DNA from 4 places in the Sphingobacterium sp. UBA2610 genome. Region 1 is predicted to be linked to each of the others. Evidence: riboswitches for the same ligand, from Rfam matches in the RefSeq annotation. Region 1 holds a riboswitch; each other region holds the start of a gene.

Region 1 (8,347 bases):
TTGATTAGTATTTAAAATTTTACAAATTTAGGCGTTGCGATGCAATCTGTTAAGTCGTTAAATTAAGTAATAAAATCTAACTCATGTTTATACATACTCTATTTTTTTGTAAGTTTGCTGTAGAACCTAATTGAGAACAATGGTAAAGCGTATCATTTATTATTTTTGTAGTTTATTTGTGAGTACGGCAGCTGTTTCCGCACAGCAGAAAACAGATTTGACCGTTTTTGTAAAACCTAATATTGGATCCGTCCATAGTCGGTATTTCTTTTATACACCAGCAGCCGTACCTTTTGGAATGGCTAAGCTCGCTCCGAGCACAAATGGAAGCTATGGGAACAAGTCGGGCTGGGAGGCCGTGGGTTATGACGATAGGCATACCTCAATAGAAGGCTTTGCTAATTTTCACGAATTTCAGGTAGGCGGAGTGGTATTTGCACCATCCGTCGGAAAATTGAAGACAATGCCCGGTCAACTTGATCGTCCAAAAAGCGGTTATCGTTCCGATTTTGACAAGAAGGATGAATTTGCCACTTCTGGCTATTACCGTGTCATGCTAAAAGATTATAATATACTTGCTGAGCTTACGGCAACGAAGCGTGTCGGTTTTCACCGCTATACTTTTCCAAAAACGGAAGAAGCCAACCTTATTTTCGATATTGGCCATGTGATGGGGGAAAGTGGACCGGTCGTTGATGCCGAAGTAAATTATGACAAACAGCACGTCTGGGGATATGTGGTTACCAATCCTGTCTATGTACAAAAATATCAGCAGGGGGCTACGGTCAAAATGTTTTTCTTTGCGGAGATCAACAAACAACCGAAGTCTTTTGGGACATTTAGAGATTCTATAACTTTTGACCAACATACGCGCATAAAAGGAAAAGGAGCTGGAGTATATCTGAAGTTTGGCACTGAAGCAGGCGAATCAATAGACATCAAGACGGGTTTATCTTATACTTCTGTAGAAAACGCACAATTGAATTTGCTTAAAGAGGCGAAGGATATGTCGTTTGATGCTGCAAAGAATAATGCCTTGCAAACCTGGAATAGTGAACTGGGAAGAATTTTGGTGGAAGGGGGCAAAGCGGACGACCGCATTAAATTTTATACGGGATTGTATCATGCTTTACTTGGCCGTGGGCTTGCAAGCGATGTAAATGGTGCATATCCCAAAAATGACGGCTCGGTAGAGCAGATTGCCCTAAATAAGCAAGGGCAACCGATTCATCATCATTATAATACCGATGCTATCTGGGGCGCATTTTGGAATTTGACACAGTTGTGGTCTATTGCGTATCCAGACTATTACAACGACTGGATTCAGAGTCAATTGTTGGTCTATCGCGATGCAGGTTGGTTAGGAGACGGTATTGCCAACAGTAAATACGTTTCGGGTGTAGGAACTAATTTTACGGGTTTGGCAATCGCAGCGGCCTACAATGTCGGTATTCGTGACTATGATATGAATCTTGCTTATGATGCGGTACGCAAAAATGAATTGGAAGCGAAGGACCGTCTGCCTGGAGCAGGAAAGTTAGATGTGGGAGTTTTCGTCCGCAAAGGCTACTCACCGTATATAAAAGATGATCATGGCAGTCCCGAATTAATGACCAATGGATCTCCTTTTGGCGCTTCGCATACCTTGGAATATGCTTTTTCCGCTGGAGCGGCTGCGCAATTTGCAAAATCATTGGGGCGTCAAAAAGACTATGTTAAATTTCAGGAATTATCCAATGGATGGCGCAATCTGTATGATGCCGAGACGAAGTTTATGCGGCCAAAGGATAGTACTGGACGATTCATTTCAAACTTTAACCCTTATGAACCATGGCGTGGATTTCAGGAAGGAAATGCATGGCAGTATACGTTCTATGTTCCGCATGTCCCACAAGAATTGGTTAAACTCGTTGGAAAGGATCTGTTCAATCAGCGGTTGGATAGTATCTTTACGGTGTCGCAGAAGAATGTGTTTGGAGGTGGTACACAAATTGACGCCTTCGCAGGGATTGAAAGTCTTTATAATCACGGTAATCAACCGAACCTGCATATCTCTTGGCTGTTCTATTTTTCTGGTAGACCTGATCTAAGTCAGAAATGGGTACGGGCAATTTGCAATGAGTTTTATGGTAACGATGCAATACATGGCTATGGCTATGGACAAGACGAAGACCAAGGACAGCTTGGAGCATGGTATGTCTTGTCAAGTATCGGCCTATTCGATGTACGAAGTCTCACGACCGAGAAGCCCGCACTTCAGATTGGCGCGCCACTTTTCGATCGGGTAACGATACAATTGCCTAAGGAATTAAGAAAAAATAAATTTATAATCCAGGTGAAGAAAGAGCAGGCCAATAGTTATATTGTTGATCAAGCTCGGTTGAATAATCGCCTGTGGAAAGGTTTGCAACTTCCTTTTGAACGTCTGGTGGAAGGTGGGATTTTAGATCTCAAGTTAAAAGGTAACTAAGTTTAAAATAAAAAAATAGCCCCATTCGGGGCTATTTTCAAGGTAGGTTGGTTTGTTGATTGCCTACGCGATTTCAGCAATAAAATTGCCCTCTTGATCCAAATCAGCTTTATGGGCTGCAATTTGTTGAAGATTAATATGTCCTATGACATATTTGAAATCTGGTGCGTAATATCGTTCTGTGATTTCACTGAAATTTAACTTTTCAATCAGTGAATCATCTGTATATCTCAAATAAACCTTAATTAAATAATCTTGGCTATAATTTAATGTGCTGGATTCTAAATGTTTTTTATATTCATAACGGTATCCGTAGCGAAGGGCAGCGATATCTGATAGCACAGCAGAACCTGTTGGGTGGCCACCTGCTCCTTTACCATAGAAAAATTGTTCGTCTGCAAAGGCCGCTTTTACCAATACACCATTGTTCTCATTTTCTACATTATAGAGCATGCTGTCCTTGCCTACTAAGCGTGGTAATACGTAAAGTACAACTTTGTTGCCGTCGATCTCTTTCGCCGTTGGTATCAATTTGATCTTGAGGTTCTTTTCTTTCGCAAAACGAATATCCTGCTGTCCCAATTTGTCAATACCAATATTAAAGACATCGTCTGGCTTAACATAGATTCCATACGCATGGGAAGCAACAATACATACTTTAAATTTGGGGTCAAATCCACCCACATCCAAGGTTGGATCTGTTTCTGCAAAACCAAGTTCTTGTGCTTTCTTTAAAGCATCTGTATATTGCTGATTTTCGTTGAAAACTTTAGATAAAATGTAGTTGGAAGATCCATTAAAAATACCGCTGACAGAATGAAGTAATTCATTGTCATAGTATTCTTCTAAATTCCGTATAATGGGGATACTTCCGCAAACGGCACCTTCATACAATAAACTGGTTCCGTATTCATGTTGGATATCAACCAGCTCTTCCAAATGACTGGCAATCATTTTTTTATTAGCAGATACCACATTTTTTCCGGATTTCAAGGCACGAACAGTTAGTTGGTATGCTGCTTCAGCATCATCTATTAGTTCGACAACAGTATTAATTTCTGGGTCACCTAAAATTGTTTCGGCATCGGTAGAAAATAAATCTGCTGGTAGCGAGCGTTTTTTATCACCGTTTTTAATGACAAATTTCTTGATTTCCAGATTAAGATTTTTGGTTTTGATGATATCGTAAAGACCTTGGCCTACTACACCAAACCCAAACATCCCTATTGTTAATTTATTACTCATATCTCTTCTTAAATTCTCTTATATATTATTTATTCTCTTATACTAATTCGTTCATGTATTCTTTTTGTTCCCTTAGAAAGCTGCTAATGATTTTTGTGAGTTTTTTTGTTTCGATCAAAAAGCCATCGTGGCCATAGGTCGATTCAATCTCCTGATAATGAGCATTGGGGACATGTTGCGCGATGAATTGTTGCTCTTGTGGCGGAAACAACAAATCTGTATTGACGCTCAGCACTAACGTTGGACAATCGATGCTCGCTAAAGCGGATTCAATAGATTGTCTTCCCCGACCTAAATTGTGGCTGTCCATTGCTTTGGTAAGGAAATAATAGCTGTACGCATTATAGCGTTTTACCAATTTTTCACCCTGATAGTTTTGATAGGAGGATGCTTTATAATGATCGAGTTTTTCGTTATCATCCTCCTTTTGCGTGTTGGCATACGTTGTATAGTTGCGGTAAGACAGCAGCGCCATAGCGCGTGCAACTTTCAATCCTTTAGCTCCGCCATCAGGGTGATTGGCGTAAAAGGTTCGATCAGTTGTAATGGCAAGACGTTGACTTTCATTGAATGCAATACCCCATGGTGAATGGACGGCATTTGTTCCAACCACAATGAGATGGCTGATGGCTATACTATGCGATGCAGCCCATTCCAACGCTTGTTGACCGCCTAATGAGCCCCCGATAAGGATCTCGATGTTTTTGACCTCCAAGTGGTCTGCAAGGAATTGATGTGCGTTGACCAAATCTCTTACTGTAAATTCGGGAAAAGATAGGTAATAGGGCTGTCCCGTTGCTGGGTTTACAGATAGCGGATTACTGCTATTATATGCTGATCCTATAACATTGGCACAAATAATATAATAATCGTTTGAATCAAACAATTCACCTGTTCCAAAAAGACCGGACCACCAATCCAGCACATCTGCATTGGCCGTTAGTGCATGGCAAACCCAGATCACATTACTGCGATCTGCGTTGGGTTTGCCAAATGTTTCATAACTGATTTGTAAATCAGTAAGCTCTCTTCCATTTTCAAATACAAAAGGCTCCGGGTGCAGATATATATGCTTACTCATTTTACGTTTAAGTTTTAAGCCGAAAAAATCTGATTATTTAATTTTATCAAAAGCTTGTTGTAAATCGGCTTTGATATCATCAATATGTTCTATTCCTACAGAAAGCCGTAATAAGCCTTTGAACACTCCAGCATTGGCTTGATCTTCATCACTCAATTGTTGATGAGTCGTCGCTGCTGGGTGGATAATCAATGACTTGGTATCACCAACATTGGCCAAGTGACTGATTAATTCTAAGCTGTCGATAAAGCTATTGGCCTTTTGTGCTGCGTCACCTTTGAGTTGGAAAGAAAGCACTGCACCATAGCCATTTTTAAGGTATTTTTGTGCGTTAGCGAAGCTTGGAGAGCTTTTTAATCCCGGATAATTTACTTTTTCTACCTGTGGATGCGCCTCCAGCCATTTAGCGACCTCTAAGGTATTGTCTACATGGCGTTGCACCCGTAAAGACAGGGTTTCAAGCCCTTGTAATAGTAAGAATGAATTGAAAGGGGAGAGTGCCGGCCCGAAATCCCGTAGGCCCTCCACACGTGCCCGAATGGCAAATTGAATATTTCCAAATGGTCCGCTTTCACCAAAAACTTCGGAAAATACTAAGCCATGATAGCCTTCAGATGGTTCCGAAAATTGGGGATATTTTCCGTTGCCCCAATTATAGTTTCCACCGTCGACGATGACACCGCCAATGCTTGTGCCATGTCCACCAATCCATTTAGTTGCCGATTCAACAACGACATTTGCACCATACTCCAAAGGTTTAAATAAATAACCTCCGGCTCCAAAAGTATTATCGACGATTAATGGTAAGTCATATTTTTTTGCTACGGCAGCAATTTTCTCAAAGTCGGGAATATTGAAACTTGGGTTTCCAATTGTTTCAACATAGATCGCCTTTGTTTTATCATCAATGAGCGCTTCAATTTTATCGGCCTCGGCGTCCGTTGCAAAACGAGCTTCGATGCCCAGGCGTTTAAAAGAAACTTTAAACTGGTTGAATGTACCGCCGTATAAGTTGGATCCTGCAACAAAATTGTCACCACTTTCCAAAATATTATTTAAAGCTATAAACTGTGCCGCCTGGCCGGATGCAACAGCAACAGCTGCAACTCCGCCTTCCAGTGCCGCAATACGTTGTTCGAAAACATCCGTAGTAGGGTTCATAATCCGTGTATAAATATTACCGAACTGCTTTAATGCAAATAAGTTTGCGCCGTGTTCGGCATTTTCAAATACAAAAGATGTTGTTTGATATATAGGAACTGCTCTAGATCCCGTAGTAGGGTCAGCGACTTGACCAGCGTGGACCTGGAGAGTTTCGAATTTTAAATTTTTGTTTGAAGACATAATATATCAGATTTTAAGGGTTCAAAAAGAAATTGCAAAGTAAAAAGAGAAGCATACACACCTCCTTGAAGGGTCTGTTAAATCTTTATCCAAGAAAACGGAAATGATTTTTAACAAGCATGGAAGTGCATATGCATACGCATTCGCATCGATACAATTGTACGATGGGTTACACTTTCGCTTATCGTGCGGTTCACTTGTGTTGAACCTGAATTTTTAATGGACTTCAGTAATTTAATAATCATTGTCTTATGTCATTTATATGCTCCAAAACGATATTGTTTTGGACAGGAATTGGCACCTTTTCAAACAAATTGAAGGTTGCCAGTGGGTCATTGAGCCAGTCTCTCGCCACTTCTTTATAAATCAAGACCTACTGATGAAGGGAGGTGTTGATTAGAAATCTTCTTTCGAAGACGACACAAATATAAACTCTTTTTTTATTAAAGCAAAAGAAATGCTATTTTTTAGTTAAAGGAATTTTGAATAACATGCCGATTGGCATCACATATCTTCCGATGAAACCGCAAAAGTAACTGTCAATCGGGTATTATGATTTCTTTAAATTGATCCGTTCTGCAGTTTGATTTAAATCTGTTAGAAGAGGTTTAAGCGCATCGATTCTACTATGGATATCATAGGCGAGGTGGCGATTCGTCTTTTTGCTTAACGATAGCGAAAGGCCCACCAAATGGGAATTGACCTGATATGCGAGTGCCTGAAAATGGTGAATATGTGACCAATCCATCCATTTGTGCTCGGGTTCTTTTTTCATTTGATTGATGGCGTCTGAAAACAGGGCCATAGCGGTCTGCGCCTTTTTACGAGCCAGTCGTATATCAAACGAACTTTGTCGTTCGTCCGACAGACGGTTATTGATGATCTGGAAATAATGCGCGTTGTAAAGGGATACCTCTTTTGCCAGCTGAACCATGCCTGTGCTCTGGCGTACAGGTATCAAGAAATAACCCGCTATAGCCAAGAATGCTCCAATCAGTGTGAAAAGTATTCGGCTGCCTAAAATGAGATTGATGTTGCCTTCGAACAGATTGAGCGCAATTACAATTCCCAAGGTAATGAAGATGACACTGACCATATAATTAGATCGGTTGAACAAAAAGAATCCAAAAAGACCCAATGCAGCTATGGTTAGGAGTGCTGGAAGAAAATGAATAGAAATTAAGCAGAACACACCAACTATAATACCCGAGAATGTACCGACAATACGTTCTATATTACGGGTTTTTGTCATTGAAAATGCTGGCCTGGCAACAATAGCGATCGTCAGTAAGATCCAATAGGTATATTTAAAATCCAAAAATAAAATACCGATCAATGCACCTGTTCCAAAAAGAAGAGCCATCCGAACCGCAAATCGAAAAAGCGGATTATTCAGATGGAGTTTACTTTTTAGATCAGCGAGATTACGTAATGGTCGACTGATAAATTGTTGGTACTCGCTGGTGTCAATCTTATCCTGAATTTCCTGATTTTGATAAAAAGCGACCTGGATTCTGTTGAGTACATCAATAATTGCTTCGATGTTGCTTATGATCGAACATAATATACCTTTTGCTGGATCGGCCTGTTGTTCTTGAATTTCTTTTAAATCCCGTAAGAGGGCATTAATTTTAAAGTTATTATGGTATAATTGATGTGCATACCGGAACCTCTTGTTGGGTTGTGAAAAGCTATCGATTTCTAACGCTAATAATTTGATTGTGTGACGAATTAAGGGGAGGCTGCCCGTGTCTGCAAGATTTTTGCGAATTGCATCGTAGTCATGATCAAGCGCAATAATTAACTCATGGAGGTCAATTAATCCATAAACCTGACTGAGCCAATAATTGCTTTTATGCCACTGTTGGCTTATGATTTTTTTTTCTCGAAACAGAAGAGACCTGATTTGTTCCTGCTGTTCGCTGATCTGGCCATGAATTTTTCCTACGCGACTGTACGTAATATTCAAAGGAATATCGGGATCGTAAGACTGTGATCGTATCAATAGAAATTGGGACAATCCATGAAAGCCATTAGCCATGGCATGTTTCAAAGAGCGATAAGGTTGTATATAGGCTTGTAAAAGGCTAAAAAAATAATATATTATGGAACCTGTTGTAATCTGTAAGCCAACCGCAAAGGGGTGTTGTGGGGCCATTCCGATCACAAAACTCATGAGAATCAATGTCATGTTTCCAATTGCAGCA
Region 2 (8,347 bases), on a different contig from region 1:
CTGAAAATACGCCGGAACCGCATTTTTCTTAACCACCTCGTCTTTATCAATGCGCAATTGGACTTTCTTGGAAGGGAAATAGTTTTCCATATCACCGGAATTCAGCTGAACTTTATACTCCGGATCATCCGATGTGACAAACTGCAATAACTGCTGTATATCTACCGCATTGTCAAGTTGTCTATCTACGAAAGGGATATAATCACGAACGCCTTTTTTCGTCTTTTCAGCGGGAATCGTCACGGGGAGCCCTGCCGCTTGATACGTGGGTTGTTTGGCCTGTTGCATATACCAATCGCCTGTGAGATAGCTTAACACGACAACCCGAACATCCGGACGTACGCCCTCTACTTCTTGCAAATACCATACAGGAAATGTATCATGATCGCCATAGGTAAATAGAATAGCATTTGGAGCACAGGATTCCAAATAATTGCGTGCCATATCCCTTGCCAACGATTTTTCGGACCGATTATGATCATCCCAGTTTTGATGAGCCAAAATAATAGGGCCTCCCAACAGCGCAAAAGAAATACCTGTCGCTAAAGCGTAACGTGTTTGTACAAAACGGTTGAAAAACCGAACAAATGCTATTACTCCCAGCCCAATCCAGATCGCAAAAGCATAGAAAGACCCCACGTAAGCATAATCTCGTTCCCGGGGTTGCATAGGAGTTTGGTTGAGATAAACTACGATCGCTACCCCCGTAAACACAAACAGCAAGGTCAGTACCAAGGTATAAGGTTTATTGTTTCGGTACAACCAGATCGCACCAGCTATTCCGAGTAGCAGTGGAAGAAAAAAATAAGTGTTCCGGCTCGGGTCATGCTCCTGCGATCGAGATATTTTATCTTGCCCCCCTAAACGCCAATTATCCAATGGTCTGATCCCCGACAACCAGTTGCCGTCACTATAGGTCCCATATCCTTGCCTGTCATTCTGTCTACCCACAAAATTCCATAAGAAATATCGGGTATACATATCTCCCAGTTGAAAATTAAAAAAGAACTTAAAATTATCGGAAAACGTTGGCTGTTGCCCTTCTTTCAAATTGAGGTAACTTCTGTAATAAGCTTGATGGCTTCCATCTTGGCTATAGATACGCGGGAAAAAGGTTTCCTTATCAAATTGATATTTGTCTACCTGTGTGAAGGGAACATACTCCGACTTATCTTTCCGATAGCTCGTCTTACTATCGACGCCAACCACTTGCGAGTCATAATAAGGTCCTTTGAGTAACGGTTCCCGTATATATTGTTCACGGCTCAAATATCCTAAAAAAGAAAATACATTATCCGGCGCATTATTGTTCAAGGATGGATTTGCTTTCCCTCGGATCATGACCATGGTGTAGGAACTGTATCCAAATAAAACAAAACAAAGAACCAGCAAGGCTGTATTGAGTGTATATTTCTGCTTTTTATAGGAATAATATAGACCGTAAATTATCAATCCCCCCAATAATAGGCACGAGAAAAAAATTCCGGTACCAAATCCCATTCCCAATGAGTTCACAAATACGAGATCCACTTTAGCCGCTAGACCGACTAACCATTGAATAATTCCCCACAAAACGGCCCCCAAGATCAGCACTCCGACGAGGAAAGCTTTTATTGTCCCTTTCGCATTAACCTGTCTCGCTCTTCGGAAATAAACAACCATCGCGATAGCCGGGATTGCTAAAAGATTTAATAGATGCACTCCGATCGAAAGCCCCATAACAAAAGCAATAAAAACCAGCCAACGATCGCTACCGTCTTCATCTGCACGGACTTCCCACTTTAAAATTGCCCAAAATACAACTGCTGTACATAAGGAAGACATTGCATAAACTTCAGATTCTACTGCCGAATACCAAAATGAATCGCTGAAACTAAATGCCATTGTACCGACAACTCCTGCGCCGAAGATCTGCAGGTAGGTTGACAAAGAAGCTTGTTTGTCTTTGTTGAGTAGCTTTTTAGCAATGGCGGTTATTGTCCAAAATAAAAAGGTAACAGTAATTCCACTGCAAACTGCAGAACCTATATTCATCCAATAGGCGATCTGCCCCTTATTCCCTAAAGCGAGATTAGAAAATATATTCTGAATAAGAAGAAACAATGGTGCTCCCGGTTGATGTGCCACCTCCAATTTATAGGCACAGGCTATAAATTCACCGCAATCCCACCAGCTTACCGTCTTTTCAACTGTAGCGATATATACACAGGTGGCAATTAGTCCGCAAGCAAAACCGAGTAGAGAATTTAATCTATTGTACGTCATAAGGTCAATTGGTCTATTGTTAAAATCCTTTTTAGCACTTTAAGTTAAAAAGTTATCCTGACTCCGACACACGAATTAACACTATTTAACACCAGTACCTGACTGTAAACAGGCTATTCAACACTGAATATAGAGATCGACCTAAACCACGCTGCCGAGACTTTCAACCTATTTCAGGCTTTCACAATGAATATTATCATAAAAAAGGGAGCTTATCTGCTCCCTTTTTTATCATTTTATGAGTTAGGCTAGTTTTTCAACAATCTTCTTTGTTGGACCAGGATTACTCATCGTATAAAAATGTAATACCGGAGCGCCAAATTTAATCAGCTCCTGACACTGTTGTACCAACCACTCTTCACCTACCTGTCTGACGTCGGCATTCGTTTTACATGCCGCGACAGCGTCACTCAGTTCCTCTGGAATATCTAAATGAAAAATTCTTGGCAAGGTCACCAATTGCTTTTTTGTTGTCAGTGGTTTTAATCCCGGAATAATGGGCACATGGATTCCATTGTCCCTACATTTTGTTACAAATTCCTTGTATTTTTCAACATTAAAGAACATCTGAGTCACAATAAACTCTGCTCCCATATCGACTTTTTGTTTCAGATATTTAAAATCAGTATTGAAATTTGGAGATTCAAAATGCTTTTCGGGATACCCGGCTACTCCGATGCAAAAATCAGTCTTTTCCGACGTGATAATGTCTTCATGCAGATACTTTCCTTTATTCATATCGGTTACCTGTTCCAATAGGTCTGTTGCAAAAGCATGTCCACCATCGGTTGGTATAAAATCGGCATCGCCCTTACGTGCATCACCCCGCAACACCAAAACGTTATCTATCCCCAGGAAGTTCAAATCGATCAATGCATTTTCAGTTTCCTCTTTTGTAAAACCCCCACATATCAAATGTGGCACCGCATCCACTTTATATTTATTCATGATGGCCGCACATATCGCCACTGTCCCAGGACGTTTACGATAGGAAACACGTTCCAGTAATCCACTCGCATGCTCTTTATAGATATAATCTTCCCGATGGTAGGTGACGTCGATAAAAGGAGGTTTAAACTCCATCAGTTCATCCATGGTTTTAAAAATACTTTGGATGCCCTGCCCTTTCGCCGGTGGCAATAGCTCAAAAGAAAACAATGTTTTTCCTTTGGCATTCTGGATATGATCGATAATCTTCATTAAAAAACTGTTTTTAGTTTGGTTGGCTTACATCGAAACGCACACGTCGAGGAATCGTTTATCTACATGTAACTTATCTTTCCCACATGGAGTAGGGTAGAATTTAGCACCTTGAACAATACAGGTTGCTAAGGCTTCAACGGGTCTATTCCCTCGGCCTTTCTCTATAAGCGTTGCTAATATCGTTTTAAAAAATCAAAAGACAAAAATATTTTTTCGAAAAGGCAAAAATAGCAGCAAAAAGACTTCAATAAACGATGTTTCAACGTCACTTTAGCTTTGTGTCCATGCAACGACAGGATTCTTCGCGCTACCAAGAGTTAAAGACCTAGAAAAACCAGTAGAATTAACGATCGAGGATCATAGACAGCGAAGAGATTGACTATGCCACAAGAACATTGGCTAAAGATTAGCTGCCAAAGAATTCCGTAAATTTTTGAGATAAAATGTGATCAATAAGAGTCCCCGAACATGGTACTCTTCTTTCGATCCATATTTAAATCCGTCAAATAAATAGTGATAGGCGACTAATGCCTCTTTTTCGTTGTAAAATAATTCCTTCCAAGAATCAGGAACATCTGCCCATGCCTTGAGCACAATGCCATTCTCGGCATAAATAATTGGTGATTCGACACCATCCATTCGATAATCGTGATGGGTGCCAGAGCTTGATATGTGTTGGAAATAAGCGATAGAATAATCTACGAAATTCAAGGCCCTCGCTTTTATCTCCTTTTCACTTTCTGATTTTACCGGAGCATTTCGCCATAAATTCACTTGGCTATCAAATTTACTGGGCGTTTCCCGGATAAGGGTTTTATCTAACACAAAGTTGATATAAAGTCTTTCACTAGTGGGTATACGTGCTGAGCTAAACTGTGAAAAATCACCTCTCAGCTGAACAAAATCTTTTTTTATTTTAACAATATCCAAAGCGACACTACCTTTTTTCTCATCCGTCAATTCTAATCTATCACCGTCAAATTTGTACTTACCAAAGAGTAAGATATCATCAATCGCCATGACAAACTGGTCCTTATCATGAAGCGAAAGAAAGGATCGGTATAGAATAGGATCATTACCATAGGTATCTGCCTCCACATTTTGGGGAGATTCTCTTTTTAATTTATGATACTCATCATTTGGATAGCCCAATATCATTTGGTAGTTACCTTCAGGAAACTCCTTTTTCTTCCCAAAGAAAGTACACGAAGACAATGAGAGTGTGAATAACAGCAGTAATAACGGTTTCAAAATCAATTAATAATTATGCCCAATAGTAATATTAATATATAAGGACCAAGATAAGAAATTACTGCAATAGTAAGTATAGGATATTCAATTGAATAAGCTTGGGGATATGCCTATTCCTTATACAGATCGACCAATCCCTCAGGCAATTCAACTTCAATGATCTCCTCTTCGCCATCAATTCCTAAGATCAAATCGTCGGACAGCGGAAACATCAGTTCTTTGCCATCCATATCTACTGTGGCGACAAATTGTTGTGGGAATTCCTGAACATCTGTTATTTGCCCCAGTTCGCCATGGTTTTCATCGATCACTAAAAATCCGATTAAATCAGTATATCTAAAATCATCCGGGTCTCGCTCGGGCATTTTATCATTGGAAAGATATAGCTTTTTACGAACGAGTACCTGAGCCTTATCGATATGATCCACATCCTCAAATGTTACATAAGCAGTGCTATTTTTTTGAAATTTAATGGCATCAACAAAATAAGGAACAAGCTTTTTGTTCACTTCTACAAAGACAACATCGATATCCAAACTCTCGTATTCTTCGAATTCAAAAAACAGTTGTACTTCTCCTTTAAGACCTCTTGTTTTACTGATGTAACCGATGTAAAAGCATTGATCAATAGTCATATTTTTCTTATTTGGCGATTAGCTGTGAGACATGATTTGGCAAACGATTAGCCTATTGGCTGTTTCAAAAAAAGCCGGCTCAAGATTGAGTCGGCTTTCTCGAATACTTTATGAAAGAATTAACCTTCAGTTTCTTCTGATGCAGGAGCTTCAGTCTCTTCAGCAGCAGTTTCTTCTGCTACAGGAGCATTTTTAGCAGCAACAGCAGCAGCTTTTTCTTCTTTTTTCTTAGCTTCAGCCACTAAAGCAGCTTTTTTAGCTTCAGCTTTAGTTTGTGCTAAACCATCTTTTTTACCAGAGATTCTAGCTTCTTGAGCGTCAGTCCAAGCTGTAAATTTAGCTTCAGCAGCAGCTTCATCAAAAGCACCTTTTTTCACACCACCTTGCAAGTGTTTTTTGTAAAGAACACCTTTGTAAGAAAGGATAGCACGAGCAGTGTCAGTTGGTTGAGCACCTTTATTCATCCAATCCAAAGCTTTTTCAAAATCCAAAACGATAGTTGCTGGATTTGTGTTTGGGTTGTAAGAACCAATACGTTCGATGAATTTACCGTCACGTGGAGCGCGAGAATCCGCTACGACTACGTGGTAAAAAGGACGTCCTTTTTTACCGTGTCTTTGCAATCTGATTTTAGTTGCCATTTTTTAATTTTATTTTATGTATTCAACATATCCCCCGAGCTTCATACTAGAGGGGATGCAAAGATAGTTATTTTTTTTTAATCAGCGTTATAATTTAATAAAACTTCACTGAAAACGACAGGGTTAGCTTCTTTCAGTAACCACTTTCAGGTTAAACACGTCCTACGCACGTTAAGATTTTGCTCTTACCATACTGTAGGTGAAACAAGTCTTTCAAAAAATCAGTGTACAAAATAGCCCTTTTCTTCAAAACTTTCGTGACTTCGCAGATACCAACAGCAATGATAGCAAACTGAAAGTTTTTTCTAGCCAATAAAATAAGACACTTTCAAAAAAAAGCTATTTTACCAAATGTAAACAGGATGAACCGTTTGTGTACTTTCCCTTCGAAATAGTCACTGACATTTTTGCCAATTCACTTTTTACTTTCTACCTTCATTCTATGAAATCTGTTGCGCCATTAAAAATACTCAAAGCTTCGGCCGGTTCAGGAAAAACCTTTAGCTTAACTTTACACTATCTCACACTCCTACTATCCAACGAGAATAGCTATAAGGAGATTTTGGCGGTCACATTTACCAATAAGGCAACCGCTGAGATGAAGGAACGTATCCTTTCGGTACTCCATGGCTTGGCAACAGGCGATCGTAGCCCTAAAATTGAAGATTTCAGAAAGCTTCTTCTCGAGCAACAGCCAGATTGGAACCCGCATCTAATACAAGAGAAAGCTTACCGTGTCTACCGTCGTATCCTACATGACTATAGTCATTTTACCATAAGTACAATTGATGGTTTTTCCCAAAAAGTCATTCGTGCATTTACTTATGAACTCAATCTTGATGCAGCTTATAAGATTGAAATGAATGTCAATAAAGTGAAAAATGACTTAACAGTCATGCTTAATCAATTGCTGGATGAACGCCCCGACTTACTTGACTGGATTATAGCGTATGCGGAAAAGAAAATAGCAAAAAATGAAAATTGGAACTACCGCCAACAATTAATGAGTTTGGCAAGCCTTATTTTCTCTGAAAACTTCCAGGAATTTGACGGCTATATCAACTCTGCTAATCCCAAGGAGGTTTTTAATCTCCTGAATCAGGAGGTTGAACAGAAGATAAACTCCTTTACCGAAGCGCTCTCCATGACGATTGAAGCGTTTAGTGAAACGTTCAAAAATTTTAACATCTCCGAAAATGACCTGAAAGGCAAATCGCGCAACAAAATAATCTCCGCAAGCAAAACCAACAAAAAAACGGAAAAACTGAGCGCTTCTGAAATCGCCAAAGTATTGGAAAAATACCTCCAATTGATCGATAATGAGGATGCTTTTACAGATAGTGACAAAAATATACGTTATGATCTTATCGCCGCACTCAGCCCCATCCTGGCATCTTTCCAGAAGCTACATGATAATCTATCCGCTTACATTGCGTATCAAGCGGTACAAAATAATCTCTATTATCTACGCCTGCTCAAGGAAATGAGCGACTTACTGACGCAATGGCGACGGGACAATGGCGCTCAATTAATCTCTGACTCACAAATTCTATTAAACAAACTCGGATTGGATGAAAATAGCGATCCAACATTTATCTGGGAGAAGATTGGCAATCGTTTTAACTACTTTTTGTTTGACGAATTTCAGGACACTTCGCGTATTCAGTGGAAAAACTATAGTCCGCTTTTGATTAATGCATTGGCCGATGCCAAGGGCACAGTGAGCGAACACCTGATCGTTGGTGATGTCAAACAAAGTATCTATCGCTGGCGAAATGGTGATTGGCGAATTTTACTCCAACAGGTAGAACAACAGATTGGTCATACCTTTCACCTGGACGAGGATAGCAAAACAACCTTTATCGAAAACGGGAGCCTCGACACCAACTTTAGAAGTCTTCCAAATATCATTCATTTAAACAACTACCTCTTTAGTAGTATTCCCCAACATCTACAGCAGGTACTGAATGAAAAAGTATCCGAAAACCTCGATGAAGAAGGTAAACAGTGGTGGATTTCTGCCGGCAATGACAACATGTTGGTCAAAGCTTATGAAAACAGTCAACAAGAGGTCCCTGAGCATAAAAAAGGAAAACTTGACCAGTTAGGATCTATTGAAATCTCCTACATTCCTGTCACTGATGGACGCTATCGAAGAAATCAGGTTGTTGAAGAATCGCTCCTGCAGCTATGTCAAAAAATAGGCGACTGGATCGGCAGCGGTCGTTATCAGGCTCAACAGATCGGTATCCTGGTACGGAGTAATGCGCAGGCTAAATTGGTGATCCAAAAGCTCATGGATTTCAAAAAAGAGCAACAGCTTACATTTGAAGTGATATCAGGCGATGCATT
Region 3 (8,347 bases), on a different contig from region 1:
AGACCAAATGTAGATATCTTAGTTTTCACAGGAACACAAAAATTGCTGAAACAACTCAGCCTACTTTGGGGCGTAAAAACTTTTATCTACGACAAGTTCGAAAGCACAGATGGATCTATTCATGATGTTAACAAATTTATTGTAAAAAATAACTACGTTAAACCTGGATCTATCATTATCAATACAGCTTCGACACCGTTAATCGAAAAAGGTAAAACAAATACAATCCGTGTTTCCCAGCTATAATGGACAATAAGGATTAAAGCAAAAAAAATAGCGTTCTATCTAGAACGCTATTTTTTTTGCTTGTTTGGATACAAGGAGTCGATTTTTAATTTAAAGTCCTTCACCTTTAGCGAATCATTCAAGCGCCTAAAAGGAAGATTGTTTTCTTTCTCATCACCTTTGGGCATTTTTTCCGTTCCTGGCATTGGGGCTAGACCGTCCACACGATTTGGCTTCTTAATGGGCATATGATACTTTTCATCTGAAGAATCCAATTTAAAGACAGGCATCTTTGATTCTTTTTCCTCCATTAAAGGAATCTGCGGTTTCACCTTTACTTGTCCTAAAGCAATGGTCCCTATGGAAGACAATACCAATAATAATACGTAGCTTTTCATCTTTATATAGTTATTAAAGAGCACTCATTGTACCAATGAACGCGTCATATTCGGCTTATTCACTTCTCCAGCAGTTAGACTCAACCGCGTAGATTAAAATTTGTCCACAGCGCAATTCAGCACATAATCCATTTCTATTCACTAATTTACAAAGAACAGCATCTATATTTAAACAGATTGCTGTTAAACATTGTTAAAACAGCTACAAAACACATTAGCATCTTTATATTTGTAACAATTTAAGAAAAAATGAGCTATCGCACCTTAAATGGCCGCTCACATGGCATAAGGGATGAATACGCAAATGGTAAATAAACTGAGCGCTATAAACTTTTTGATATATTCAAAATACATTTATTTAATACCCAATACTAATGAAGAAAAATAGCATTGTATTAATCATTGGACTGATGTCTCTCGCTCTAATTGGGGTATTGGCCATGCAATTCTATTTTCTGAGAGATTCTTATCGCCAAAAGTCTCAATTATTTGATGAGTCCGTCAATGCTGCGATTACAGCTGTTGCCGGTAAGCTTGAACGACGGGAGGTAGTTGACTTCGCTAAGGTTCAACAGGAGCGTAACATTGAAAAATCCAAGCAGGAACAGGCCAAACAACGTCTTTTGGCCGAGCAACTCGAAATACAGTATAGAATTGAAGAATTAAAAAACAAACAACATGTTGTTTTCTCAAACTTTAAAGAGCAAGAAGACCAATTACGTGCATTGTATCCAAATGTAATTGAAATCAAAAATTCATTCTACGAAACATACATCAAAAGACCGGAGTACCAGAAATTTATCAAATTTTCTGTTTCAAATGAGCTTACCGACGATAATTTGGTACAGGCTTTTATCATGTTAAATGCTTCAAAGGTAGATGATCAGATCAATGGGAAGGACGATAGCACGCGGTTTGTTATCCCCCTAATGGACCCACTGGTCAATCAACAAACAAAATTCCGGGTAGCCACATTACCTCCAAGAGAGAATGCGAAACTTGCGAAAACAATTTCTGATTTGGAAAAAAGATTGGATATCCTCAACAGAAAAAACGCGTGGAGTGGCTTTAATGTATATGATTCCGTTGCCATGCTGGGCGGCAAAAAAGCAGACTACATCGAAGATATTGCTATTGGAATGGAGCTTGCTAAACGTCCATTAAAGGATCGATTGAATGTGATCATCGTTCAAGAACTTATCAAAGAGGAGTTGGCTCAACGCGACATTAAAGCTCCTTTCAATATTGAAATATGGAGCACAAACAATATATTACTAAATAATATTTTAAACGAAGCCGCTTTAAATAACCCAACAAATACAACCAAATACTCAACGGCACTTTTTAAAGGTGATATCGGTGCTGCGCCAGGAAAATTAACCATCTATTTCCCCAATAAAAAGGCGATAATTGCCGATAATATGGGCTATCTGTTGCTGCCCATGCTGGCACTGCTTTTCTTGTTGGTGGGGTGTTTTGCTTATACACTGATTATCATCTTCAGACAAAAGAAAGTTTCGGAAATGAAGACGGATTTCATCAACAACATGACGCATGAGTTTAAAACACCTGTTGCAACAATTATGATTGCCAGTGAGTCACTTAAAGATCCAGACATCAATGCCGACCACAAGCGCGTTCAGAAATTGGCTAATATCATCTACGACGAAAATGTTAGACTCGGAAATCATATTGAACGTGTGCTCGATTTGGCAAGACTAGAAAAAGAAACGCTAAAACTCGACCAGGTAGAAGTATGCATCAATGATCTTGTTTCGGCAGTAACGGACAGTATGCAGCTACGGATGCAAAATATTGGCGGGAAATTCAGTATAGATCTTGCAGCGACCAAGGATGTTGTCGTTGGTGATGAGTTACATTTTTCCAATGTATTTTACAATCTTTTGGATAATGCCATCAAGTACAGCAAAGGAGATTTACATGTCAACATCAATTCAAAAAATGTTGGCGACACCATTGTTGTCACCATAGCCGACAATGGTATTGGGATGAGCCGGGATCACCTGCAAAAGATTTTCGACCAGTTTTACCGTATTCCAACTGGGAATGTTCATAATGTCAAAGGATTTGGCCTTGGCTTAAGTTATGTACAGGACATTCTGAGAAGGCTGAACGGAAAAATTACAGTTAAAAGTGAAAAAGATAAAGGCACGACCTTTGAAGTAATTTTGCCTATTAAAAAATAAAACGTTCCTTTTTTGTATATTTCCTCTTTAAAAAATTTCAAAGGTTGAGGAAGGCTGATTTATCAGCATCAAGGGACATTGGTGAAAATTAATATATTCATTATGCAAAAGATATTATTAGCAGAAGATGATCCTAATTTGGGGGATCTTTTAAAAGACTATCTCGAATTAAAGGGAAAATTTGACGTCACATTATGCACGGATGGAGATGAAGCGATTTCTCAATTCAAAAAAAATAACTACGACCTTTGTATTTTTGATGTCATGATGCCAAAAAAGGACGGATTTACAGTTGGACGTGAAATCAGAAAAACAAACAATACTGTTCCTATTATCTTTGCCACAGCAAAGGGGATGATGGAAGATAAGACCGAAGCCTTTGAGCTAGGAGGAGATGATTATATCACCAAGCCTTTTCGAGTGGAAGAATTATTGCTCCGCATCAATGCTTTGCTGAAACGCAGTGTTCGAGACAAAGAAGAAGAAGTGGTTGCGGATAAATTTGAAATTGGCGATTATTTCTTTGATTATACAAGTCAGCAGATTTCTTACAAAGGACAGATGCAAAAACTCTCCACGAAAGAAGCTGAACTACTCCGCTTGCTTTGCTTAAAGAAAAATGATGTGCTGACCCGGGAAGAAGCGTTGTTAAAAATATGGCATGATGATAACTATTTTACGGGTAGAAGTATGGATGTATTTCTCAGTAAACTTCGTAAATATCTAAAAGAAGATAGCAAAGTTGAAATTGTCAATGTGCACGGAAAAGGTTACAAACTTTTGGTCAGCTAAAAAAAGGGGAATGAAAAATATAGTCATTCCCCTTTTTATGCTACACACGTATTCAAGCGTGACTTACTCGAATTCGTGGATGAAAATAAAAGAACAAAACAATTTCATCCTTAGTAGAATATAAAAAATTGACGCACTTTTATAAAAAATTTGCATTTCAAAAAGAAATGTTCTAACTTAGCGTCGCTTATAGAGAAAGGCAGAGGGAATAGACCCGATGAAGCCTTAGCAACCTGTCCCTTGACAAGGTGCTAAATTCTACCCTACTTGATATGGGAATGATAAGCCGAAGTCACCAAATTCTAGTGTGTCCTTCTCTCTCTAGCAAGAAATATAGTTGAAAAAGAAATATTAAAAACATTCATTATGTTATTGACTAACAATTTAGGTTACCCTCGTGTGGGCGCGTTCCGCGAATTGAAAAAAGCCAATGAGGCCTATTGGGCTAAAAAATCTTCTGTTGAGGAATTATTGGACACAGCAAAAAAAATTCGTGAAGGCAATTGGAAAACACAAAAAGATGCTGGAATAGATTTGATCCCTTCCAATGATTTCTCTTTTTACGATCAAGTATTGGATTTAACCCTCACTGTTGGTGCAATTCCTGCTCGCTACCATTCTTTATTGAATAAAGTAGACAACAATTACAGTTTAGATCTATATTTTGCCATGGCGCGCGGTTTCCAACAAGAAGGAATCGACGTGACTGCAATGGAAATGACCAAGTGGTTGGATACGAACTACCACTACATGGTACCAGAATTCACCAAAGATCAAGAATTCAAATTGACTTCCGAAAAATTCTTAAATGAATACAACGAAGCAAAATCATTGGGCATCGATACTAAACCAGTTCTATTAGGTCCTATTACATACCTTTTGATCGGTAAAGAAAAAGAAGCTGGCTTCGACCGTATCGATTTATTGGATAAACTTATTCCAGTATATGAGCAAATACTAGCTAAACTAGCTGATGCTGGTGCACAATATGTTCAGATTGACGAGCCTTTCTTAGCATTGGATTTAGATGCTAAAGTAAAAGCTTTATATCAACCTACTTTCGAAAAATTAGCTGCAGCAGCAAAAAATATCAAATTAATCGCAACGACTTACTTCGAATCTTTAAAAGACAACGAAGATATCGCAGTTAACCTACCTATCCATGCTTTACATTTGGATCTGGTACGCGGTGAAAATCAATTGGATACGGTATTGGCTAAAGTTCCTGCTTCATTAACATTATCTTTAGGTATTGTTGAAGGCCGTAACATCTGGAAAAATGATTACGAAAAATCATTGGTTAAAATCAAACAGGCTGTTGATGCATTAGGAAAAGACCGTGTATGGGTAGCTCCTTCTTCATCACTGTTGCACGTTCCTTTTGACTTAGACAATGAACACAATGAACAATCGCTACCAGCTGAAGTAAAAAACTGGTTAGCATTTGCTAAACAAAAATTAGCTGAAGTAAAAGACTTAGCCGTACTAGCGGAGGGAGAAGTTGATGCTGAAACAGCAAAACGCTTCGAAGCGAACAAAGCGGCTGCTGAAAGCCGCCGTACCTCTCCATTGATCCACAAACCAGAGGTTAAAACACGTACAAGCAATATTACTGATGACGATGCAAAACGCACTTCAGCATTTGCAGACCGTAAAGCAGCGCAACAAGCGAAATTCAACTTACCGGCGTTCCCGACCACAACTATCGGTTCATTCCCACAAACGAAAGATGTTCGTAAATGGAGAGCAGATCTGAAAAAGGGTGCTATTACGCAGGCAGAATACGATAAAGCAATCGCAGAAGAAACAGAAAACACCATCCGTCTTCAAGAGCAATTGGATATCGACGTATTAGTACACGGCGAATTCGAACGTAATGACATGGTTGAATACTTCGGTGAACAATTGGCTGGTTACGCTTTCACACAAAATGGTTGGGTACAATCTTACGGTTCACGTTGTGTAAAACCTCCGATTATCTATGGTGACGTATACCGTCCTGAAGATATGACTGTCCGTTGGTCTTCATATGCACAATCATTGACAAATCGTCCGGTTAAAGGTATGTTGACTGGTCCCGTAACAATCTTACAATGGTCTTTCGTACGTAACGATCAACCGCGCTCAACAACGACTTACCAAATTGCATTGGCGATCTTGGATGAAGTACAAGCCTTGGAAAAAGCAGGTATCAAAATCATACAAATCGATGAACCAGCTATCCGTGAAGGATTACCGTTACGTAAAGCTGATCAAAAAGATTACTTGAACTGGGCAGTACGTGCTTTCCGTGTCTCTTCATCAAATGTTGAAGACGATACACAGATTCACACACACATGTGTTATTCTGAGTTCAATAATGTGATCGAAGATATCGCTGCAATGGATGCCGATGTTATCACGATTGAGACTTCACGTTCTCAAATGAAATTATTGAATGCTTTCGCCGGTGATTTCAAATATCCAAATGATATTGGTCCAGGTGTTTATGACATTCACTCACCACGTGTTCCAAGCAAAGATGAGATGGTAGATCTATTGCGCAAAGCAAAAGCAGTAGTTCCAGCAGAACAACTTTGGGTTAATCCTGACTGTGGTTTGAAAACTCGTGCTTGGCCAGAAACCAAAGCGGCTTTAGAGTCTATGGTTGAGGCTGCGAAAATCTTAAGAGCAGAATAATTCTTAAACTATATTGATAAAGCCCTAGCTGAAATTTCAGCTAGGGCTTCTTTATTGGGCTTCGTTCAAAATAAAAACTGTTATCCGAATAAGGTGAGATTATTTTCGGCTGTTCTTCCGTTCTTTCTTGTTTTCCTTTTCGTTCCCGTTCTTAATTTCCTGTTTTCCTTTAATCCGATCTTCAATCGCCTTCAGGCTTGACGAAAAATCGAGGTCAACATTTTCAAGTTTAGCCTTTTTTAACGCCTTCAATGCCTTTTTGTATTTTCTCATTTTTTCAAATAGAAGTGCTTTCTTGATCCAGATTCCTGTCAAGGGCATGGCCGGAAGTGTCAAAGCAAATTTGATCGTCTTTTTTGCAGCTTCATACTCCCCCATATCAATCAATGTCTGAATGAAATAAGGATATACTTCCAGTGCCTGCACATTATGCACCAAAGCTTCCTGGAAATACCTTTTTGCCTGCTCATAGTCCAATAGCTGTTCGGCATGAACTCTTCCCATCAAACACAGCGCCATTGTATTGGACTCATCATAGGATGGCGCATAGGATAAGGATTCCATGGTCTCCTCCAAATACATCGGATAGTTATCCAGCGCCTGAAGGACATATTTATTTACTGAATTCATAAAATTTTCTAAAACATAACATTCATATCCAGCTTTCACGATAACTTTGAAAGTAACTGGATTTTTAAAACTCCTGAATAAGCTAAGCATATTGGAAAAGTGGACTACCATTTCGAGCGCCACGTTTTAGCCAATATCAACCTAGGTTACTTAACGTATTAAGAAGAAGATTAGGAAAGGGCCGTATTCCGAAGAATATTCCCGAGAATCTTCTCTGTGGACGAAGCGGGGTTTTCTAATATTGCAAACATATTCTTCCGTTTTTATTAATTACTCTATTGAATTGCAAAGATTCAAAATATTTACCAAATTCCAAAAACTTTTGATTATTAATCTGTTATATTGTTCAGCACGATATTGGCATATTATTGTCGCATCAATTTCACTAAAATTCAACGACTATTTCCCCATCTTTGAACTATGGAAAGTCAATCAGCTAATCAATTAATCAAACTAGCAAGAAAACGTAAGGGACTAACGCAGCAGGAACTCGCCGATCAAGCGGGGGTATCGCTAAGAACAGTACAACGCATAGAAAAAGGCACGGAAGAAATCAGTGGATTTAGTCTCAAACAGATCAGTCAAATTTTGGAAATACCATTAGAACAACTCATTATGCCAAATGTAAATCAAATCAGTATCGACAACAATCAAACAGGAAGTATTAAAGCGCTATATTTAGCATCGCTCACCTTTTTGGTCAACCCATTATTAGGGCTATTGGTCCCAGCAATTATGGGTTATACGAAACAAAACAAAGACGCCTTATACAGTAAGCACCTAAAAAAAATAATTATAATACACGCTGTTGGACTATTTTTTCTCGGAAGTTTCATAGGCTATATCATTATTGCAGATTTTTTTAAAATTGCACTACCGTCTTTTTTAACCAATATCTTTAATAGCGCCTATTTTTTACTCATCCCAGTATGCTATTACATATTGATTCTAACGTTTACTATTTTTAATTATATTGCAATAAGAAAAGCCAAGCTCAGTTCTGCAAACTAAACCAATACAAATGAATCTATTGTGATCAATATCACAGCGGTTTCTTTTGAACAATCAATACCCAATCATTCTCCAACAACAGATACCCTGTTTCGTAAATAAAGCTATAGGTCTGCCCCTTGTTATTGGAAAAAGTATGTGTATGAAACTTAAAATCAAATCCCAACCGCTTTAACTTTTCCCGTTGTATCTTCACCATACCCACCCCACTCAATGCATCTAATAAAATACGGCGGTTTTTTCGTAGGATATTATTCACACTGCGCACCAGATTGGTCTGGTCGCTATTTAATTTATTGTTATAGGCGTTCCGGCAAGCATCATCACAAAATCGCTTGTCCGAACGGCCATATATTACTTTGCCACATTCAAGGCAGACTTTTTCTCCAGAACTCATAACGGAAG
Region 4 (8,347 bases), on a different contig from region 1:
TAAGGGTATCCAAAAATGCGCATCATTCCCCTGCCCCTCAAAGGAGAAAAACATCCATTGGTGAAACAGCAGCAAGCAACAATAGCCCGAAATCCAGATCCATTTTACGGGGCGTTGCCCAAGCATCCAATACAATGAGCCTAGAACACCAGCGACAATACCAGCAATATTAAACCACTGGATATAGGACAAATGAATAGGATCGAGTTGAATAACCTGTACGAGATATTGATTTGAGATGGTCAAGGAGAAACGCTCAATATACATCATGTACAAAATCAATAAGCCCAAGAGAAAGTTCCTGTTTTTAAAAATCACCAAATGAACATACACACGCCTGAGCACCATTTGCCGAACAATAAAAAGAATAAGCAACGTTAGACCTACCCCGAATATGATCAGCATATGCTGATCGTTAAACCAATAAACTTCTTGTCCATACACCATTAGATAGCCAAAACTGACGATCACAAGACTATAGAAAATGCAGCTTGCCCAGTCTAATGAAAACAAAGGGTAAGGACGTATATGCCGTATGGAGCGCATCGACAGCATAATCAACAATAAACCCGGTACAAATGATAAGGCAGCGTATAGATAGAGCTGATCAAAATTGAATGAATCGATAAATTCAGCCGTGACGAAAGTATTAAATGGGGAGCTGCAGAGTAACATACCAAAAAAGACAGCATAACTTACTTCCTTAGCCCGATCGCTTTTCAACCGTGAGAATATCATGGAGATCGATAAGTTTACGGCAGAAGCAAACAACATCCCTTGGAAAAAGCGCAGGCCATATACCCAGCTGATATCGGTGATGCTGTACATCAAAAAGCAATTCAATAGCTGTAGAAGATTAAAAATAATGTAGTACTGCTTGATGGGAAAGTATAAAAAAAAGCGCCGTTCTAAAACGTAGAATCCAACAAAACCAGCATAAAACAAAATGATCAGAAACTGGACATCACTGGGTTGTGCACCGTAAAATCCAGCGGTGACATTTGTATTTGCACCCGGCAGGAAAAATAAGACCATACAGGGCATCAAACTGCTAAACAAGATAAGCTTGATCAACCACTCCGGCACCCATTCTTTAAAAATTCCCTTCACTATTTCTGTTTTTTTGATACCGATACATTCACATTCATTCCCGAAAGAAGCTGTTGGGCTCCCTTTTGCTTATCCAGCTCAATGCGCACAGGTACGCGTTGTACAATCTTCACAAAGTTGCCCGTTGCATTATCTGGCGGCAAAAGGGAGAATGCAGATCCAGTAGCCGGGGAGATGGAAATAATTTTTCCATAAAATTTTTGATCCGGATACGCATCAGCAACCACCTCAACCCTATTGCCAAGATGCAAATAGCGGAGTTGTGTTTCCTTAAAATTAGCGGTTACCCAGGTTGGGGTTTCTCTATTGACGATAAAGCCCAAAACTTCGCCAGCACTTATCATTTGACCTTTTTCAATCGTGCGTTTGCCAATCTGTCCATCGTAAGGTGCGCGAATAACGGTATAGCCGACATCAAGCCGTTTGCGGCCGACAGCTGCCGTTAAACGAACACGTTCGGCATCAACCACACCTTTTTTCATATCCACATCATGCACACGCTCCTGTGAAGCCTGTAATTTATGCTTTAACGAAGCCAGCTCACTCTTATACACATCCAACGTCGCTTTTACATCCTCCAGTTGCTGTGCCGTTGCAGACTTTTCCTGAAACAAATAATTATATCGATCATATTCCAACTGTTGCTTGGTTACCCGAGCCTCCCCGGCAGCAATTGATGTGCGTAAAGATTCATGTTCCGCCTGGAGAATTTCCTTTTGACTATGAAGAACATTGATCTCTGCAGCTTCCTTATTGACGGATGCCGCTACCTGATCAGCCTCATATTTATATTCCTTATTATCTATAAGCAACAAGGTATCACCCCGTTTAACCAATTGATGATCGTGATAATGCACAGAAACTACATATCCTCCTACCCGGGAAACAATGGGATTGATATACTGCGTTACCTGTGCATCATTTGTGTAGGTATACCGCAGTCGCATCCATAATGCTTGAGCGCCCCATAACAACAAGGCCAACAAGACAATTCCGGCCAACCAGTTGGTGATTCGAGTGAGTTGTGCCTCCACAACTGTTCTTCGTGATTTAGGTTTCATTAGATAGTACCCTTCAAAAATTCGATAAAATAATAATGTTTCTGTATCGCAATATGTGCGGTTTCAAGATCAAAAAGTGTTTTTAATTATTGCATATCAGCATCCAATAGATCCGTAATCAAAGCCGATGATTTAAAATACCTGTTTTTTATAATTCGTGCATTTTCCTGCGCCAACGCCTTATTGTTTTGACAGACGTCCTGCTGCTTAATAGCCAATTGATAATCCAACAGGGCCTGTAACAGCTGATTTTCCAGAATCTCCTCTTCATGATGGTGTTTTACCTCTTGTCGATCCAATGCGATATGTGCTCCGCGCACCACGTTTTTATTGAGATAGATAGCCGAGATCGGTATGCTTAATTTGAGCCCTGTGATACTCAGATTATACCAGCTGGGATTATAGGGATACAAGAAGACCTGTGGATTGGCAAAGGTAAATGTGCTGGTCAAACCCAACTCAGGAAGATAATTTGATCGCGCCTGTTTGACCGACAATTTCTTCAAAACAACTTCCTGTTCGGATTTTAGAAGGGAAAAAGCATGGCTTCGCGCTTCGGCAACAAGCGCTTCATAGCTGGGGCTTTCCACTTTAAAAGGTTCGGTCAAGGGGATAATCTCTGCTGTAATACCGCCAATTAGCTGCAGCTTCTGATTTGCAGCCTGAATATCATGACCGATCTGCACGAGCAACAGTTCCCGCTTCGAAAGTTCCAACGAAATACGCAAGACGTCACTGTGTAATACCACGCCCGCCTTATACAGATGCTCAATCTCCTTGAGCTGTACCCGTTGATCAGCAATATCCTGCTCGATTAAAGATCGGTTACTATACGACAGTTCCAAATCCAAAAAAAGATTGCAAACCTCCAATTTCGTCTGTGCTGCGGCATTCTTCCAATCGATTCTAGCCAGCTCATTTTCCAGTTTTTTGGACTCTATTTTCATTAGGTCCCGATGCCCATTGTAGAGGTTCAGATAAAAATCCAGGCCGCTATCGTACAAGTAATGAATGATATCATGCTGGGAAGGTTTATTTAAAAGCCCCTGGTCATATACAGGCATATTACTTGCATAACTAGCAGAAGCTCTGGCGGAAATCTTAGGGAGCAACTCCATGCGTTGCTGCTGTACTGCCACCTCAGTTTCTTTGAGCTGCAAATAGGACTGCTCGATGTATTTACTGTTTTGTAGTGCTTTGTCGATCATGTCTTTCAGCGACATACGCAAAGAATCGAGGGCGAAGGTGTCCGAAATAGCGCATACTAACAATCCCATGGTTAGTATGCCTTTTGCCCAATAGGGAGGAAAAAAGTTCACGTGTGCTATGTAATTTTTTTGCGTTGCAAACTTAGACACTTATTGGAACTTGGATTTCTTCACAAACGCCAATATGTTATGGAAAAAAGACATTTTTTCATCAATTCAAACAAAAAGACCAATATCTGCCAAGAAGTCCTTACAATATCCTTTTTTACAGCACATAAAAAAGGCCTTTCAAATCATGATTTGAAAGGCCTTTCTCGACGGTATAATAATAGATTATCCGTATAAGGAATCTTCTATTGCATTCCACAACTGGATTCTCTTTTGTAGCGCAACTTTACTGATCTCTTTCATTTCCGTCCATTTAACCTCATCGTCCTTCGCAAGATCTGTGATCATCTGCATCGCCAACGGTCCATGCTCGTCGCCGTCAAGATCAATATGGCGTTGAAAATAATAAATAAAGCTATCCAGATTGGCTGTAGGAAAGTTTGTTTTAATTTCTTCCAAAATAGAGGTAAACATTCCCGGGATAAGATCTTCGCGTCCAAATGTAAATGCTGCAGCAATTTTATGCACCTCGCCCTCAGCAATCACTTCGAATGTAAAATTCAAAAAGTCTTTGATCCGCTTGTCCAATGTGGTCGTTGCAATGACATCGAATATGTTGCTCGATTTTTTGGCTTGAGCAATAAATTTGTTGACCAGATGAAGGTCGGCACCCATGGCATCCATGGCGTCCAGATACATCTCAAAATGGCTCAAACGGCGGCCATCAATGTATTCATCCGACTCCTCAGCCAATACAATTTCGTTGATTAGATAGCGTGTTGATGGATGCTCACTCGCAAACCAAGGTAAAGTCGTACAGGTCAATTTAATCTGTAAAGCTTTTAGTAAAGACATAAAATCCCATACAGCGTACACATGCCCTTCTGTAAAAGAACGTAGATTCTTGATCGTTTTGATCTTACGATATAAAGGGTGTTGCAATAATACCTCGCGTTCGGCAGCAATGTATTCGTTAATTTCCGCAATTCTATTCATGGCGCAAAAGTATTGTCTTATCTCTATTTTTAAAAGTATTTTCGATGAGATTACAGTAACATGATAAATTTTTCGCCCAGCTATCCGCTTCATAACCAAATCACAGCCAACCACGCGCCTCGCTTTTGACCTCCGTATTCCTGTTGCTAACGCCCATTTACCCTTAAAAACAAAAATATTTTTTATTATAAAAAATAATCTACTATATTTGTAGAGTATTCAGAATTGCATGATGCAATACCAACCGAGTGCAGGCACCGCGGTGGTAAATTAATACGGGTTTCGACCAAAATAAACGTCGCTGAACGATTATTTTCCCCAACAAGATCTGGATACAGTTTATGGTTTAATCCTTTAAATTTTTAAATTGTATGGCTACTACAACAAATCTTTACCAACACTTACTGGAAAAATTCAGTTATTACTCAACAGATGAACTGATACAGCTCAACAATGACACCATTTTGGGACAAGGCTGGGGTTCAGCCAAGGCAACCTTTAGAACAGCTTTGATCAGTACGTTCTCCAAAAGAGGATTGGATCTTTCCAACATCATTTCCAAGGAAGACGGTTTTACCTCGGTGAAGCATGTCCCTGTACGCTTGGAACAGAATGTCCTGATTCCTTTACAGTAATCGTTATCGGCAAAAAAAGGTAGGCCTAGCCTACCCTTTTGTCAATGAGTGATGATATTTTAACGTATGATTGAGTGAATGTGCGGTCTGCCGGGCATCGTCCTGATAGGACGATAAATCTTGGCAGGCTCTGATATCTGCTACATCCACCTTGTTTCTTACTTTGCTGATGACCTGATTTAATTCCGATTTCCAGTTGCCCGGATCGCCAAAATCGTCCACCCAATTTTTGTTGATAAACCTTTTATAGTTCAAAAGCAAAATATACAATTCCTCACCACTACCGGCGCGATTGATTGACGTGCGCCAGTTCTCTAATTTTTCTTTAAAACTCATAACCAGCAATATACAAAAAAATATTTGGATTCCAAAATAGTTGCATTTGAAACGGATAAGGATAACGAGAAATAAAATGATAAAATGATTAAACCTTCGGTGAATTATCTTGGTCATAAAGGAGGGATTCAATATAAATATCATATTATAAAACAGATACATTATGGCCTTTATCCACTTAAAAAATATGCTTGTTATTTCCTTTGCATTGCTATGTATATTGGAGAAAAGTATTGCTCAACAAGGTCGTCACAATAAAAGATCTACGTCTCAGACGACGTTTCGACATGACAGAGAAAACGATTATGTCAACATAGGCAACCGGATCTTCTACAGGGATAAGATGGTCGAAGGTGTCGATGCACGATCTTTCAAAGACCTCGGCAATGCTTATGCAATAGACAACTGGAATGCCTATTATCGTGGCGTTAAGATTAAAGATGTATCGCCACATTCTTTCCAATCACTTGGTTGGGGATATGCCAAAGATAGTTGGAATGCCTATTATCGTGGCGTTAAGATTAAAGATGTCTCTGCGCCCAGCTTTAAAATACTGGATGAAGGATATGCCAAAGACAGTTGGAATGTCTATTATAGAGGCAATCGACTAAAAGATGTATCCGACCAAAGCTTTGTTCTTCTCGGTGATGGATACAGCAAAGATAGCTGGAAAGTCTATTATTTTGGTCAGGAGATAAAAGATGCAACTGCTTTTACATTTAAATATCTGGGCAAAGGTTATGCGAAGGATAGCTGGAATGAATATTATAGAGGAAAAAAATTAGAATAGAAAATAGACCACGGGATTATTCTATTGAATAATTCCAATTTCCTAATCCTTTCGGTATCTCCCAGGATTCGGCTTTGGTCTTGTAATTATTAAAGTGACCTTTTTCCCAAGTGGTAATATGGTAACCTTTACAGAACTTACAATAATAAGCCCTTTTGCAGGCATCTTTACCCATCCTGTGTTTGATACGTTTACCATCCAGTTTGTTTTTCATCCGGGATCTGAACTTAAAGTGAAGCATTGCCCATTGCGCCTCAATTAAAGAAGGAAATCCAACTTTACCAGTAGCTCGGCATTTCCAGGTATTGTCCCTTACTTTTTCCATAATCTATCTATTAAAGTTCATCTATTCAATTTTATTGCTCCTTTTCTATTGGCACCTGCATCATGACCCATTCTCTGATATGTTTTGCAATTTTATCGGATACCTCAAAATTATACCTTCCCTCAAAAGGGATTTTGAGCAGGATACGCAATCGGCCCCGTTTCAGTTGCAGGCAAGCTTGGATCATATCCAAAGGTATAGCCTTATCCCGGTCTATCTTTTGTACAAATCCCTTCGTGCTATTGACAACTTCCTTTAAACTGCGCTGCTCGCCACAAGTCAGATTTTCGTCCATCGCAGTTCTTAAATAAAGGCTGACTATACCATTTTTATAAGTAAAAATCCCGATATCCTTATAGGATATCTTTTGGGACAAGATTTTATTATTGAGCAGGAATACTTCCTGTTCCAGATCCATGGATCTTAACAGAGCTGAGTCTATTTCATCCATTGAATCCACATCTCTATCTTCCCCTGCTGTTTCCAGGATCTCTTTCAGCTCTTCGATGCCCGGAGAAAGCAGCTCAATCTGCTCCTGGAGATCTATCGTTCTTGATTCCTGCTGCAGGATAGTTTCTTTCTGTTCTAAAATCAATATTTTTTGCCTGTGGTAAACAGCGACGTAGAAATAAACTGTATAGGACATGTTCAGGACCAGAATACCGCTAAATATGACCATTAAAGGAAACAGCAGCCATTCATCCTTCGCCTGTGGATCGGGGCCAATGATCCAGAACAATAAAAGCGTCGGAAGTATGCAGCAAAAAAATAATTGCATACCGGCGCGTTTTTCGGGGTTAACCAGCCAGTTCTGCTTTTTGTCTAATATTACGATAACCAATCGTATATAAAAGAAAATAATCGCTACCATCAATACAAAAAATAGATAGCTATAGGTTACCGGCCAGTCTAAAAGCCATTCCGCCAAGGCGCCCCGATAGCCCAGATACCAACAGAATCCTCCAAAAATGAAAGATGCAATCAACTGCCAGATCCCATCGGGATACTGCACCGTCAATGTTCTATTATCCTGATATCTATTTTTGCTAAAACTTTTCATGTACAGACGACATTTTAATAACGCTATTAAAATTTACATACTTATTTTTGTTATATAAATTTAGCCAATTATTTATTAAACGATGTCCAACTAACTTAAATCAATGCTTTTGCATCGTTTTACGGTTCAAATAATTCCCCTGCTGGATGAAAAATTTAATTCTTTGTTGCTAGAAAATCCTATTTCGCTGTCAAGAAATTAGCCCTCATTGTAAAAAATTGACCTTCATTGAAATGGTTGGGATATTCACTGAAATTTCATGCTATAGTGGGTAAATTTATAGCGTAAAACTTCACTGATTATTAAACCATAAATCATGAGGACGATAAAGAAATTTAGACTGCTATTTAGCCGCAATTATGTATTTATTGCAATTGCTGTACTGATTACCTTATATGGGATTTTCTGGGCCCGGTCACATAGCGAGCGCGTCTATAGCATCGGGGCAATGATCATTCTTATCCCATTTCTGGAAATGCGTGGCCAAGAACGCGTCATGCAGCTTTTCGTTATCTTTTTTGTCTGTATTCAGGTCAGCAGCATAGCACTATTTGACCGCCTTCCCTACCAGCTGCTGATCAGCTCACAACCCTTTTGGACAGCTGTAAAAAAGGGCATACCGACAGCCTTTATCATCTGCGCAATGGCACATCTGTTTTTCTGGAGAAAGACAGACCTTTTCAAACTTTATGGGATCCAATTTCCCATCATGATCATT

The links. Region 1 has a riboswitch for S-adenosylmethionine ahead of B4Z47_RS00035 (O-acetylhomoserine aminocarboxypropyltransferase/cysteine synthase family protein). Riboswitches for the same ligand answer to the same signal wherever they lie in the genome.
Region 2: it holds a riboswitch for S-adenosylmethionine, as region 1 does, so the genes downstream of both, B4Z47_RS13430 (methylenetetrahydrofolate reductase) here and B4Z47_RS00035 (O-acetylhomoserine aminocarboxypropyltransferase/cysteine synthase family protein) in region 1, are expected to answer to the same signal.
Region 3: it holds a riboswitch for S-adenosylmethionine, as region 1 does, so the genes downstream of both, metE (5-methyltetrahydropteroyltriglutamate--homocysteine S-methyltransferase) here and B4Z47_RS00035 (O-acetylhomoserine aminocarboxypropyltransferase/cysteine synthase family protein) in region 1, are expected to answer to the same signal.
Region 4: it holds a riboswitch for S-adenosylmethionine, as region 1 does, so the genes downstream of both, B4Z47_RS04120 (5-oxoprolinase) here and B4Z47_RS00035 (O-acetylhomoserine aminocarboxypropyltransferase/cysteine synthase family protein) in region 1, are expected to answer to the same signal.

Annotation. Positions count from the first base shown of each region.
Region 1 covers NZ_DDKA01000001.1:9,627-17,973, reverse strand. The annotation lists gene B4Z47_RS00050 (GH92 family glycosyl hydrolase) at 140-2,470, shown strand; gene B4Z47_RS00045 (homoserine dehydrogenase) at 2,534-3,715, opposite strand; gene B4Z47_RS00040 (homoserine O-acetyltransferase family protein) at 3,753-4,796, opposite strand; gene B4Z47_RS00035 (O-acetylhomoserine aminocarboxypropyltransferase/cysteine synthase family protein) at 4,830-6,140, opposite strand; SAM riboswitch class I at 6,396-6,508, opposite strand; gene B4Z47_RS00030 (FUSC family protein) at 6,691-8,347, opposite strand, start outside.
Region 2 covers NZ_DDKA01000019.1:164,616-172,962, forward strand. The annotation lists gene B4Z47_RS13425 (DUF2723 domain-containing protein) at 1-2,265, opposite strand, end outside; gene B4Z47_RS13430 (methylenetetrahydrofolate reductase) at 2,509-3,465, opposite strand; SAM riboswitch class I at 3,536-3,638, opposite strand; gene B4Z47_RS13435 (hypothetical protein) at 3,868-4,719, opposite strand; gene rimM (ribosome maturation factor RimM) at 4,830-5,354, opposite strand; gene B4Z47_RS13445 (30S ribosomal protein S16) at 5,474-5,995, opposite strand; gene B4Z47_RS13450 (UvrD-helicase domain-containing protein) at 6,438-8,347, shown strand, end outside.
Region 3 covers NZ_DDKA01000017.1:163,071-171,417, reverse strand. The annotation lists gene pyk (pyruvate kinase) at 1-246, shown strand, start outside; gene B4Z47_RS11755 (hypothetical protein) at 294-623, opposite strand; gene B4Z47_RS11750 (sensor histidine kinase) at 998-2,830, shown strand; gene B4Z47_RS11745 (response regulator transcription factor) at 2,933-3,622, shown strand; SAM riboswitch class I at 3,807-3,910, shown strand; gene metE (5-methyltetrahydropteroyltriglutamate--homocysteine S-methyltransferase) at 3,989-6,301, shown strand; gene B4Z47_RS11735 (hypothetical protein) at 6,401-6,931, opposite strand; gene B4Z47_RS11730 (helix-turn-helix domain-containing protein) at 7,352-7,942, shown strand; gene B4Z47_RS11725 (hypothetical protein) at 7,974-8,339, opposite strand.
Region 4 covers NZ_DDKA01000005.1:146,787-155,133, forward strand. The annotation lists gene B4Z47_RS04100 (hypothetical protein) at 1-1,110, opposite strand, end outside; gene B4Z47_RS04105 (HlyD family secretion protein) at 1,110-2,171, opposite strand; gene B4Z47_RS04110 (TolC family protein) at 2,258-3,448, opposite strand; gene B4Z47_RS04115 (DUF3050 domain-containing protein) at 3,713-4,483, opposite strand; SAM-I-IV-variant riboswitch at 4,694-4,787, shown strand; gene B4Z47_RS04120 (5-oxoprolinase) at 4,855-5,118, shown strand; gene B4Z47_RS04125 (hypothetical protein) at 5,149-5,454, opposite strand; gene B4Z47_RS04130 (DKNYY domain-containing protein) at 5,618-6,244, shown strand; gene B4Z47_RS04135 (hypothetical protein) at 6,261-6,569, opposite strand; gene B4Z47_RS04140 (hypothetical protein) at 6,601-7,629, opposite strand; partial or broken gene B4Z47_RS04145 (hypothetical protein) at 7,946-8,347, shown strand, end outside.